DNA from 3 places in the uncultured Sphingobacterium sp. genome. Region 3 is predicted to be linked to each of the others. Evidence: riboswitches for the same ligand, from Rfam matches in the RefSeq annotation. Region 3 holds a riboswitch; each other region holds the start of a gene.
The links. Region 3 has a riboswitch for thiamine pyrophosphate ahead of ACHWSC_RS14720 (TonB-dependent receptor). Riboswitches for the same ligand answer to the same signal wherever they lie in the genome.
Positions count from the first base shown of each region.

Region 1: it holds a riboswitch for thiamine pyrophosphate, as region 3 does, so the genes downstream of both, thiS (sulfur carrier protein ThiS) here and ACHWSC_RS14720 (TonB-dependent receptor) in region 3, are expected to answer to the same signal.
Region 2: it holds a riboswitch for thiamine pyrophosphate, as region 3 does, so the genes downstream of both, thiM (hydroxyethylthiazole kinase) here and ACHWSC_RS14720 (TonB-dependent receptor) in region 3, are expected to answer to the same signal.

Region 1 covers NZ_CAXYKD010000003.1:42,627-46,737, forward strand. The annotation lists gene ACHWSC_RS02195 (family 78 glycoside hydrolase catalytic domain) at 1-1,746, opposite strand, end outside; TPP riboswitch at 1,907-2,002, shown strand; gene thiS (sulfur carrier protein ThiS) at 2,062-2,268, shown strand; gene thiC (phosphomethylpyrimidine synthase ThiC) at 2,315-4,111, shown strand, end outside.
Region 2 covers NZ_CAXYKD010000029.1:64,216-68,326, reverse strand. The annotation lists gene thiE (thiamine phosphate synthase) at 1-553, opposite strand, end outside; gene thiM (hydroxyethylthiazole kinase) at 543-1,346, opposite strand; TPP riboswitch at 1,428-1,520, opposite strand; gene ACHWSC_RS12960 (VanW family protein) at 1,583-2,425, opposite strand; gene ACHWSC_RS12955 (hypothetical protein) at 2,551-3,801, opposite strand; gene ACHWSC_RS12950 (dienelactone hydrolase family protein) at 3,827-4,111, opposite strand, start outside.
Region 3 covers NZ_CAXYKD010000032.1:6,430-10,540, forward strand. The annotation lists gene ACHWSC_RS14720 (TonB-dependent receptor) at 1-2,108, opposite strand, end outside; TPP riboswitch at 2,163-2,288, opposite strand; gene ACHWSC_RS14725 (amidohydrolase family protein) at 2,517-3,692, shown strand; gene ACHWSC_RS14730 (acylphosphatase) at 3,811-4,092, shown strand.

The DNA.
Region 1 (4,111 bases), on a different contig from region 3:
GCATTCTTCTAATGCACGTGGGTCTCCATAAAACTGATAGATCTGCCATGGAATGATGGCAATGGTGCTTGTCCAATCCAAACCATTTGCGGTACCGTAGCCCCATCCGCCAGTTGGAATAATATCGGGTAAGACACCATTCTCCTGTTGTTCATCACGATGATCCGCCATCCATTTTTCATAAACTGTTATCCCGTCAAAATTGTATAGAGCTGTTTCAATCGCAAGGTGCCCATCCCCTGTCCAGCCGTTCTTTTCCCGTTGCGGACAGTCTGTAGGATAGCCCATCAAATTGGATAAGTAGGCATTGTTGGTCGCTGTCCATAGTTTGTTGACCAACGCTGATGATGTCTTGAGCTGTCCAATAGCAGGCACATCACTATGCATAAAATAGGCGGTCACAGCCGAACTATCCAATGCAATTGCGGCACTGCTGCTAACCTCGACATAACGAAACCCTTTGTAACCGAACTTTGCCATAAACTCATCATCGCGGCCACTTAAGGTCAATATATCGGTCTGAAAGGGCTCCTTTTCCTTATCGCCCCGATAATAAACATCAATATTGGACTGATCAAGATGCCCATCGGCCTGCAATCGCTCACCATGCTTGATACGCAGCATAGTACCCGCAGCTCCTTTCACTTTAATTTTTGTAATCCCGGCCATATTCTGGCCCATATCGAACACATAGGTACGCTGGTCTATCTTTGTCACTGATTTTGGCTTATAGGACTTCACGAGCCGAATCGGTACCATCTGTTGGGAAACGATATGCGCTGATGGCGCATTTCTATACTGAACAGCCTGCCAAGCCGAATCATCGTATTTTGGTTTATCCCAGTTAGGTATTTCCAGTCTTGCATCGTAATGCTCACCAGTGTAAATATTATTATAGGTGATTGGCCCCGAAGCAGTCTTCCACTGCTTATCCGAAACAATGGTTTCCGTCGTTCCATCTGTATAAACAATTTTCAGTTCTAAACAGAATGTTGGCCGGGCCCGCCATGGTGCTTTATCAAAGTTCCAAACGGCCATTGGTTGATGATTATACCAGCCATTCCCCAAAACAACGCCAATAGCGTTCTCTCCTTTTTGAAGCTGCTGGGTTACGTCCGTCACGACATACAACGTGCGGCGGTCAAATCGTGTATACATTGGATCCAGACGATGGTCGCCAACGCGCTGGCCATTAATGGAAAGTTCATATAATCCCGCTGTGGCAATATACGCGCGGGCAGATTTTATCTGCTTATTTGCCTTAAATTCTCTTCTAAAATAAGGCGTTTCCCGCGCATGAATATCCTTATTGTCGCTGATCCATTTTCCTTTCCAAAGGTTTTGTCCCATCATTCCTGTTTCGAAAGATGCTATTTCAGAACGTGTTGATACACCATCCTTATCCCATATTTTAACCTTCCAGTAGTACTTAGTCTGTGGCTTTAACTGTGCGCCGTTATAGGGCACTAACATAGCCGAGCTGAACTGTTTGCCACTATCCCAGCTATCTTTTGTCTCTTTCAGCAATGCCAGCGAATCTTGCCCTAAAAGGATCTGATAAGCTTGTTGTACCGCACCTTTACGTTGGTCCTGAAGTCGCCAGCTAAGTCTCGGGTGAATTGCATCAATCCCCAATGGATTGACCAGATGTTCGCATGTCAACTGCACGGCGCTGCAGTTGTTTTTAGGTTGGGCATAAGTGTTGCTAGCGATACACAACAGTGTTGTCAATAAAATCCTACGCATTAAAAGATACTATTCTTGGTCGTTGTTAAATTGTTTTAGCTGATTCAAAAAACTAATATATCAAATATTTCCCACATACTGACCTGTACTTTCCTGCACAATATGCCTAAGTCTGCAAAATAAATTTCTTGCAACTTTCATAAAAATAACCTTATCTTAGTCGCAACTTTAGGGGTGTCTGCTCGTGCAGGCTGAGATTTTACCCTTAGAACCTGATCCGGATCATACTGGCGTAGGGAAAAGTGAGCTGTCTACAAGGTGCATTGCTGTGCCTTTGTGTAGCCATTCCTAAAGTTTTACCAAAAAAATTAAGGAATGGAACTTACAATAAACCATCAGATTCGATTTTTCGACCCCACACTTGCTTCACTTGAAGGCTTGTTGCTTTTGGAATTATCTGGCAAAACTCAGGGTGTGGCTGTAGCCATCAACAACAAAGTCATCCCCAAAAAGGACTGGACTACGACAAGACTTAAACCTTACGATCAGATTATCTTAATTACCGCATCTCAGGGCGGATAGCCATTCCAAAAAAATCAACCGAGTAATTCACCCAATACAGAAAAAAATGACAGCTGAAACAATTACGCAATCACCCTTTCCAAATGCAAAGAAAATTTTCGTATCCGGAAAACTATTTCCTATTCAAGTCGCTATGCGTCAAATCTCCTTGAGTCCAACCAAATTAACGAATGGAGAGGTAGAAATTAATCCGCCGGTAACAATTTATGATACTTCTGGACCTTATACGGATGATACGGTCCATATCGATATCCGAAAAGGCCTCCCGCGCCTTCGCGAACAGTGGATCTTGGGTCGTCAGGATGTCATACAGCTGGCTGGCATAAGCTCTGAATATGGACAAAAACGTCTTTCTGATCCAACGTTGGATGAACTCCGATTTGCCTATAGTCATAAACCAAAAGTAGCCTCTGCCGGCAGGAATGTCACCCAATTACATTATGCAAAGCAAGGCATCATTACGCCAGAAATGGAGTACGTTGCTATCCGGGAAAACCAACGTATCGAGCAGCTCACAGCCAGCACCCCCGGAATGGATCATCAGCATAAAGGGCAAAACTTTGGTGCTAGAACACATAATAAAGCTATTACACCAGAATTTGTCCGTGAGGAAATCGCTGCCGGAAGAGCGATCATCCCTAATAATATCAATCATCCTGAAAGTGAACCCATGATTATCGGGCGCAACTTTCTTGTTAAAATTAATGCCAATATTGGCAATAGCGCCGTAAGTTCAAGTATAGAGGAAGAAGTTGAAAAAGCGGTATGGGCCTGTCGTTGGGGAGCCGATACCATCATGGACCTATCCACTGGCAAAAATATTCACGAAACCCGCGAATGGATTATCCGTAACTCGCCCGTTCCAATCGGTACAGTACCGATCTATCAGGCGCTCGAAAAAGTGAAGGGAGTGGCCGAGGACCTTACCTGGGAAATATTCAAAGATACCTTGATTGAACAGGCCGAACAGGGTGTTTCGTACTTTACCATACACGCCGGCGTACTGCTTCGTTATATCCATCTCACCGCTTCTCGAGTAACGGGCATTGTCTCCAGAGGTGGGTCTATCATGGCCAAATGGTGTCTTTTCCACCACAAAGAGAACTTTCTCTATACCCATTTTGAGGAGATCTGTGAGATCATGAAGCGATATGATGTTGCTTTTTCACTTGGCGATGGTCTCCGTCCAGGAGCCATTGCGGACGCCAACGATGCGGCTCAATTTGCTGAGCTCGAAACACTGGGCGAACTCACCAAAATAGCCTGGAAGCACGATGTTCAGGTGATGATCGAAGGTCCAGGGCATGTTCCTATGCAATTGATCAAAGAGAATATGGACAAGCAATTGGCTTGTTGTGACGAAGCTCCATTTTATACCTTAGGTCCCTTAACAACTGATATTGCTCCAGGTTATGACCATATCACATCAGCCATTGGAGCTGCTATGATCGGTTGGTATGGATGTGCGATGCTTTGCTATGTGACCCCAAAAGAACATCTGGGCTTACCAAATAAAAAAGACGTTAAAGACGGTGTAATCACCTATAAACTAGCTGCCCATGCGGCCGATTTGGCCAAAGGACATCCGGGTGCACAATACCGTGATAATGCCTTGAGTAAAGCGAGATTTGAATTTAGATGGGAAGATCAATTCAACCTTTCCCTGGATCCAGATACCGCACGTGAATATCACGACGAAACGTTGCCTGCAGATGCGGCCAAAGTGGCTCACTTCTGCTCCATGTGCGGTCCCAAATTTTGCTCGATGAAAATTACGCAGGAAATCAGAGATAGTGCCGCACAAGGGATGCAGGAGAAATCGCAGGAATTCATCGCACAAGGA
Region 2 (4,111 bases), on a different contig from region 3:
AGTCTGCACCGGCATTCCAGGTCTCTTCTGCTGTTTGTAAATTCATCCTTCCGATAGCGATCAATGGTTTTTCCGTCCTACTCCGAAGTTGTTTTAAACCCGCAATTCCCCATTCAGTAACCGTATCCACTTTTGTTTTCGTAGAAAAAATGGGGCTTACACCAAGGTGGTCGACGGCGTACATTTGTTGACTTTCCAGTTGTTGCATGTCTTCTATGGACCAGCCTATGGTTAATTTATCACCATATTTTTCGCGAATAGCGAGCGGCTGCAAATCATTTTGACCCACATGTATCCCCCATGCCTCGATTTGGGCAGCGATTGCTACGGCATCATTGATCACGAGCGGAATACCATAATGATCGGTCAGTTTTTTCAAACGGATGGCTTTATTCAAAAATGTGGCCGGATCGTCAGCTTTTTCGCGCAATTGTATAAGATCGACTCCACCAATAATGGCTTCTTCGGCAACATTGAGCCAATTTTGAGGATAACAGTCCCGCTCAGAAATCACCAAATATAAAGGGTAGGGAAAAAGCGGATTAATGCGCATAGCGTTTGATCTTGAGCTTTGATTTTAGACGTTCTGCATTGAGCTGATAGAGTTCATCATAGAGATTCAATTGCAGGGTACCCGGTCCAGCTGCTGTTTGGGCAGCGAGTTCTCCCGCTAAGCTCAAAATGGATACACCGGCAACAGCTGCTTCAAAATATTGGTCTGTAACACCTAGAAATGCACCAATAAGCGCAGTAGCGCTACAGCCAAGTCCAGTTACCTGTGTCATTAAAGGGTTGCCATTAAAAACTTCAACCCGGTATTGCTGTGAAAGGATATAGTCTACTTCTCCAGAAATACAGATAATGGAGCCGGTTTGCTCTTGCAATAATTGGCCAAATCGGAGGGCATCTTTACTCGCTGTCGTGCTGTCGACTCCTTTTGTGTTCGGTTGGTTGAAATTGTACAGCGTCATGATTTCTGAAGCATTTCCACGAATAACCGTGGGTTTGAGATCCAGTAGATTGGATAATAAATCATTGCGGAATGCTGATATCCCAGCACCAACAGGATCAAGTACCCATGGCCGTCCAATGGTATTGGCATGTTCGGTAGCAACCAGCATAGCTTCGGCAGTATCTTCACTCAAGGTGCCGATATTAATGACAAGAGCTTGTGCAATATCGACAACCTCGCGTACTTCTAATGGGCTGTGTACCATCACAGGGGACGCTCCTAAGGCTAAAAGTGCGTTGGCAGTATTGTTCATCACGACTAGGTTTGTGATGTTGTGTACAAGGGGTTTTTCGACCCTCAGCTGCTCTAATAAATTGATAATTGAATCTTCCATTTTTTTACATATGCTAAGATATACTGTGTGGCCTTGGAGGGAAGAAGAGCAATAGCCTGTGCAGTAAAGGAGTATACTGTACAGTGGATTTTTGCTTTTCCCTACGCCGGTATAAACCGAATCAGGTTCAAAGGGACTATCTCAATTCTATACAGAATACCCCCAAAGCCAGACCAAACTTAAACAAAAAAGAGGACATTTCATATCCGTCATTTTTCGATCATTAGCTTGTTGAATTAATCGGCCGGATTTTGATCGGCACTAATTTCAATGTATTCAACGGGTGTATAGGTAACCCGGGCAAAATTTTTGGTCAAAAGTTCGGTTTCCAAAATCTTTCCACCCTGAAACTTTAAAAACTTCTCGCGCCAAATCTCATTTTTCCGAAAGAACTGATTGTCTATTTTAAGAAATTGATGTTCTTTTTCAACGACATGGTACGCGAAATCCAGTTCTTGATCAATTCTTAATTCGCCCTCTAAACATTTGTCTGTGAACCAGAGATTTATTTGAAAGGTGTAAGGCGTGTTGTTGGTGAATTGATAGTCGCGATAATTATAAAAGACGGTAGCTCCACTACCGAATGGCAAAACACGGCCATCGTCCGGAAATGGATCAAAAGAGTGGTGATAACGTTCATTGACGGTGAGTGGGCTATGGATAACAAGCCAATGGATGAGGTTGGATATTTGACAGATTCCACCGCCAATACCCGCTCTTGCTTCACCAAAGGATAACTCCATGCCGGGCAGATATCCTTTTTTTACAGTGGGTAGTCCAACGAGTTTACAAAATGAAAAGGTTTCCTTCGGTCTGATCAGAATGCTATTAATCTGTGCTGCTGCAATTTTCAGGTTGGTAACTTTGTTAATCTGCAATTGCATATTATTTTCGCCCAGTTTTTTTAATAAGACAGACTGATGCTTTTTAATACGAAAGGGAAGTTTTTCAGTTGATTTAGCTGTGCTGTATTTCTTATTATCAAATAGCCAAACGGCTTTGCGCTGCACTCTTCTCGCCCATACTGCAATAAAATAGAGTATGGGATGACGTTGACTGATCAGTTTTCTTTTTCTCAATTTGACGTTTATGTATCGCTATCAAAATTAGTGCAGAAATATGTTTTTTGCCGAATTTCGTCGAATATTTTTTTATCAAAATCACGAATCTTATTGTCTGAGCTTAGTGCAGTTTTTCAGTTCGTTTAGTTGGTTTTCTTTGCCTGTATGTATTTCGCTGTTAACTTTCCCTCCTTGTTATAGATCAAGCTTTCGTAGGCACAGTTTCCGAGATCTTTTACAATAGATTTTTGTTGTAATACACCCTCATAATAAAACTCATCAATCGTTTCGTTGGCTCGGTACGATCGCTTGATTTCGGCTGTCAGTCGATCGCTTTGATCGAAGGTTTGGCGTAGTGTGTAGTCACTTGTTTGCGGACTATCATACTGATAGCGGACGCGACTTTCTCTTTGATCATTTCTGCCCGAAATCTCTTCAGTAATTCGATTCTGTTGATCATAACTGTAAATGGTCCAGTCTCTCCGTTGATAGACAAAATGAATGGATTCACTTTTTATAACCTGGAGTTTACTGTTCAAGTGATAAATCATCGCCGATTCGAATGTAGGATCGTAGGAAATAATGGCATTTGGGAGATACCGGTAAATTGTACTGCTGCTCCACTTACTATTGCGAAGGTACTGTATGGAGTCGATAAGTCCGAATTGATTATAGCATCTTTTGTTGTAATAATTATTTCCCCCGGAAAGATTGTTCGATGTGATCTCTTTGCCTTCTTCATATACCGTCGTCATAATTGCACCGGATTGCACCGCATTTTCGTCCGAAAACTGCTGCATTACATAAGTGCCGTCACATTTATTCTTACGCTGACTGTAATAAAGAGGAAGAGCGGAATTTGCGATAATAGCCGCTGCATATTGCCCGGATGGAATAAATTGAACTTGTGCGATTGAATCAAAGAAATGTGAGGCATTATATTGTGCAGAAGCTTTCTTTGACGCAATTTGTGTGCTGGTGTTTAATATCGGTTTGGCTGCTGCCAGATAGGTATTACTATCGTATATGATCTTGGGTTTTGCTAATCCATCAAACAAGATCATGGCATGACGTTGCTTCAATGACAATACGTCGATAGTCCATTGGTGATTTTTAACGATGAATGTGAGTTTTTTTGCATCCGTTTTTGTGACCAGTAACTTTGTTGTGCTATAAGGCACTAGTTTGAAAATCTCAGCAGCATTTTTTTCGTGTAGACGCATGATAAAATCAGTTGATTTATCGGACTCATTGGTTACAAAAATAACTGCATGCGTTGGGCTAGCTATTGTTAGCGATTTTACTGTTTGCGATGCTGCGCTGGGGCTATATAACAGCAATATCAACAACTGAATGATAATCGGATAAATATGCAGTTTCGCGTTATAATTCATTTGGGTCGATATTGCTGTTTGCTATTTAATTTAATACTTCTTTCAAAAATAATAAGGTGTGCTCCCAGGCACGTTTAGCCATTACGGGGTTATATTCGGCTGACTCGGGATTCGTAAACGTATGTCCAGAATTTGCGTAGGTAATTATTTGCCAGTCTGCTTTTCCTTCATTTAATTCCTTGACCAACCCATCGTAATCTTCTTTTGATACGCTTTTATCGGCTGCTGGGTGCTCAACGAGTACTTTTGTTTTGATCGAACCATTGGGTCTGTCGGCAGCTTTGGATAGGCCTCCGTGGATACTGATCAC
Region 3 (4,111 bases):
GACAAAATCGTTCCCGGAGATAAAGCAATGTTTGTTTTTGAATAAAATATCCTTGTATCACCGATTACCTCTTCAAAGTCTTTAATTTTATTTTGGCTGAAACTAGCTGTTGCTTTCCAGTTGAACTGTTTGCTGATGTTCCATGATCCATCGAATTCAAGCCCCATTCTATAGCTATCTTTGACATTTTGTCGAATTGGAGAGCCAGTATCACTGATTTCGCCTGTTGGGATCAACTGATCTTTGTAAAACATGCCATATCCATTCAATCCGATGTTGAATTTTTCATTTGTAAAACGATAGCCAAATTCGATGTCCTGCATTTTCTCCGGGGTAGGGTCTGGTAAGGCGCTATTTTTCTCTATAAAATCCTTGCGAACAGGTTCTTTTTGTGCAAAGGCATAAGAAGCGTATACATTTGAATGGTCATTTAGCAAATAAGTTGCACCAGCTTTAGGGTTCAAGAAATTAAACTTAGGATGATAATTATAATTTTTCACCTTATCATCATCACCATACATGTGGTAATCTACATTCCGATATTGAATATCGGCCATTAATATCCACTTGTCTAGTTTGTAATCGACCTTTAAGAAATTACTGAAATCATTTTTTTGTGATTTCCCGAAGTAATATTTGTCGTCAAGAAAACCGGTTGATGCATATTGTGCCCAAATCACCTGGCCATAATGTTTTCCTTTGTATTGATTATAAGCTCCACCCCAAGTAATTTCAAGCTGATCATTCGGTCTGTAATTTAGGGCATAGGTCATGCCATAAAAATAATTATCAAGCCATCTCCTACGGACGAGATCTGTTTTTTGTATGGTATCTTTACCAATGATGACGTTAGTCAAACCGTATTTACTTAGTTTATCTCCCGGTCTCATTTCTTCATAGTAACCATAACCTCTTGTATAGTGTAGGGCTGTATTGAGTGTCAATTTGTCGTTCAGGATATTGGTATAATGAAGTTGATGATGTTTCTGCGTATAATTATCTGTTTGATTTTGATACGTATATAGATTATAATTCCGGCCAGCGTTCATGAAACGATCCTTCTCTGCGCCCGAGATTTCGAGTGCATTATCAGCATAGTCATCCATGCGCGATCGATCGCCAGTAATCAATGGTTCAGGAACGCCATTCCAGGCTTGATATGTCTTTTCTTTTCCCCAGAATACAATTCCTTTTAAAATATGTTTCTTGCCATAATAGCCTCCGTCCACATAGAAAGACTGTAAGTCTGAACTACCTCTCTCGATATAACCATCGCTATTGATTCGAGATAATCTGGCATTGAAGGCAAATTTGTCGTTAATTAGTCCGGTACCTACCTTGACTGTATTTTTCCAGGTATTGTAGGAGCCAAATGAATTGTTGAGTTCTGCGTAAGGGGTTTCGACTAAAGTATTGGACTGAATATTTAATGAGGCTCCAAATGATCCGGCACCATTCGTCGAAGTCCCAATACCACGCTGAACTTGGATGCTCTCGGTAGAAGAGGCAAAGTCGGGAAGGTTTACAAAAAATGAACCCATGCTCTCCGCATCATTTAAAGGGATTCCATTTAATGTTACGTTGATTCGTTGATTATCCGATCCCCTGATTGTCATTCCGGTATAACCTATGCCTGCACCGGCATCGGAATTGACCTGCACGGATGGAGTCTGATTTAAAAGGAATGGGATATCCTGGCCGAGGTTGTTACGCGTTATTTCTTCTTTGGAGATGTTTTTAAAGGTTGTAGGAGCATTTCTTTTGGCACGGGTAGATTGAACAAGCACCTCTTCCATTTGAATTGTACTAGGTTCTAACGCTACCGTAAGCTCCAAATTGTCTTTAACATCCACATTTTGGCTCCATGTTTTATATCCAAGAGAAGATACCTGGATCTGGTGCTTACCTGTATTGATACGATATAGTTTAATCAGCCCATTTTTGTCCGATTGGCCAGCAAAGGATGCTTGTCCATCTATAGATATGGAAACATACTGTAAGGGGGTCTGATTGGTATTGTCTACAGCTTTAATTGTCAGATTTTGTTGCGCAATGGCAATTTGGCTTGAAATAGTAGCTAAGGAGCTACAAATCAAAAATTTGATCATGGTAATGTATTTTGTTTGAGTTAAACAAATCATAGCAAGGGGTTACTATGACCGCACTATTTAACTAACCTCTCCCTACGCCAGCATTATCTGGATCAGGTGTACAGAATTTAATCTGTTGGGTATAATCTCAGCCTTTATTTGTGTTCCTGACAAAACAAGGCACCCCTATTCGATGCTGCGAATATATAAATTTAAAATTGAAATGAAGTATAAAGAAGTAATTTATGACAAATGGAAAAGAGCAGATTTGCGGTATTATTTCTTTTTGGTTAAAAATTTGTGCAAATTGTTGTTTTTGGTATTTATTGTTCTTTTTAGGTACCTTGGCATGAATTTTTCTACTAAAGGTATGTATTCATACAGGTCAAAAAATTTTAGTTACTAAATTGATAGTGAGGAGATAAAATGTTAAAATATTTAAGCGCTAATTATATTCTGCCGATTACTTCAATGCCAATAAAAGACGGTATTGTTTCGGTAGATGAGGAGGGGGTAATTCAAGGTATCTATGGCCCAACTTCATTTACACCTTCAGATAAAACGAAGGTTGAGAGATATGAAGGAGTGATAATTCCCGGTTTTATCAATGCACATTGCCACATTGAATTGTCGCATATGAAAGGTATTGTTCCTAAAGGTATGGGGCTCCCGAGCTTTCTCAGTAAGGTGATGACAACGCGGTCGGCATCGATGAAAAAAATAGATGACGCTATGGCCAAAGCCGATCGAGATATGTATGAAAATGGTATTGTCGCAGTTGGAGATCACGCCAACACTGATAATTCTTCAAAATTGAAGGAAGATTCGCAGATATTATATCACACATTTGTGGAGGTGCTCGGGATTGAACCTGAAGAAGCTGACTTTAAGTTAAAGGAGGCTAAATCGTTGACCCAAGAGTTTAGGAATGGGCATGTATCCATTACTCCGCACGCTCCCTATTCTTGTTCGAAGGTCCTTTTTAAAAAATTCAAGAAGATGGTTCCGGAAACAAATATTATCAGTATTCACAATCAAGAAAGTGAAGAGGAGAATAAACTGTTCCGTTATAAAATGGGTGAGTTCTTGGACTTTTATAAAAGTATAGGAAAAAATGCTGATGCGATTAAGGCGCAGGCAAGAAATTCGATTCAGTCTTATCTTCCTTATTTGCCTTATCCAAATAAATTATTGTTGGTTCATAACACCTATACCTCTCTTAAAGATTTGGATTTCGTAGAACGTATGGATCGTGATGTGATGTGGTGTCTCTGTCCAAAGGCCAACCTTTATATTGAGGGAACATTGCCAAAGGTTCAGAATTTTATGAATGCTGGACAGCGTTTAGTAATCGGAACGGACAGTTTAGCTTCAAACGATACATTGTCCATTTTGGAGGAGCTAAAGGTATTGCATGCGCACTTTGAGGATCTGGATTTCTTGCAGACTATTCAATGGGCTACAATCAATGGTGCTATCGCGTTGAACATTGAGGATGAATTTGGCTCCCTTGAAGTGGGTAAAAAACCTGGGATTGTGTTGTTGCAAGGTATGGAACACATGCGCCTAAATGAAGATGTTAAGGTAAAACGTTTAGCGTAGTATTTAATTCCCCAAAACTTCTGTACTTTTGCTCTTATTGAACCGTCCATGACTATAATAACGAAACTATAGTCATGGAAAGTTCCATCTGACCGATGGAAGAAAAAATAAGTTACAGATGAAACATTTGAATATTTCAATAAGAGGTAAAGTACAGGGTGTCTTTTTTAGATTGACAACCAAGGCGGTTGCAGATCAAGTCGGTGTTAGAGGCTTTGTTGTCAATTTAAAAGATGGTTCTGTCTATATAGAGGGCGAGGGCGACGATTTTGCGCTAGATTCACTATTGGAGTTCTGCCAAGAAGGACCCGAGGGTGCAATCGTTGAAAGTGTTGAGGTAAAGGAAGGCGAAATGAAGGGCTTTTCCAATTTTGAAGTAGTTAAAAGAGTTCAATCTTAAGCCGTTTCGCCTTGTCAGT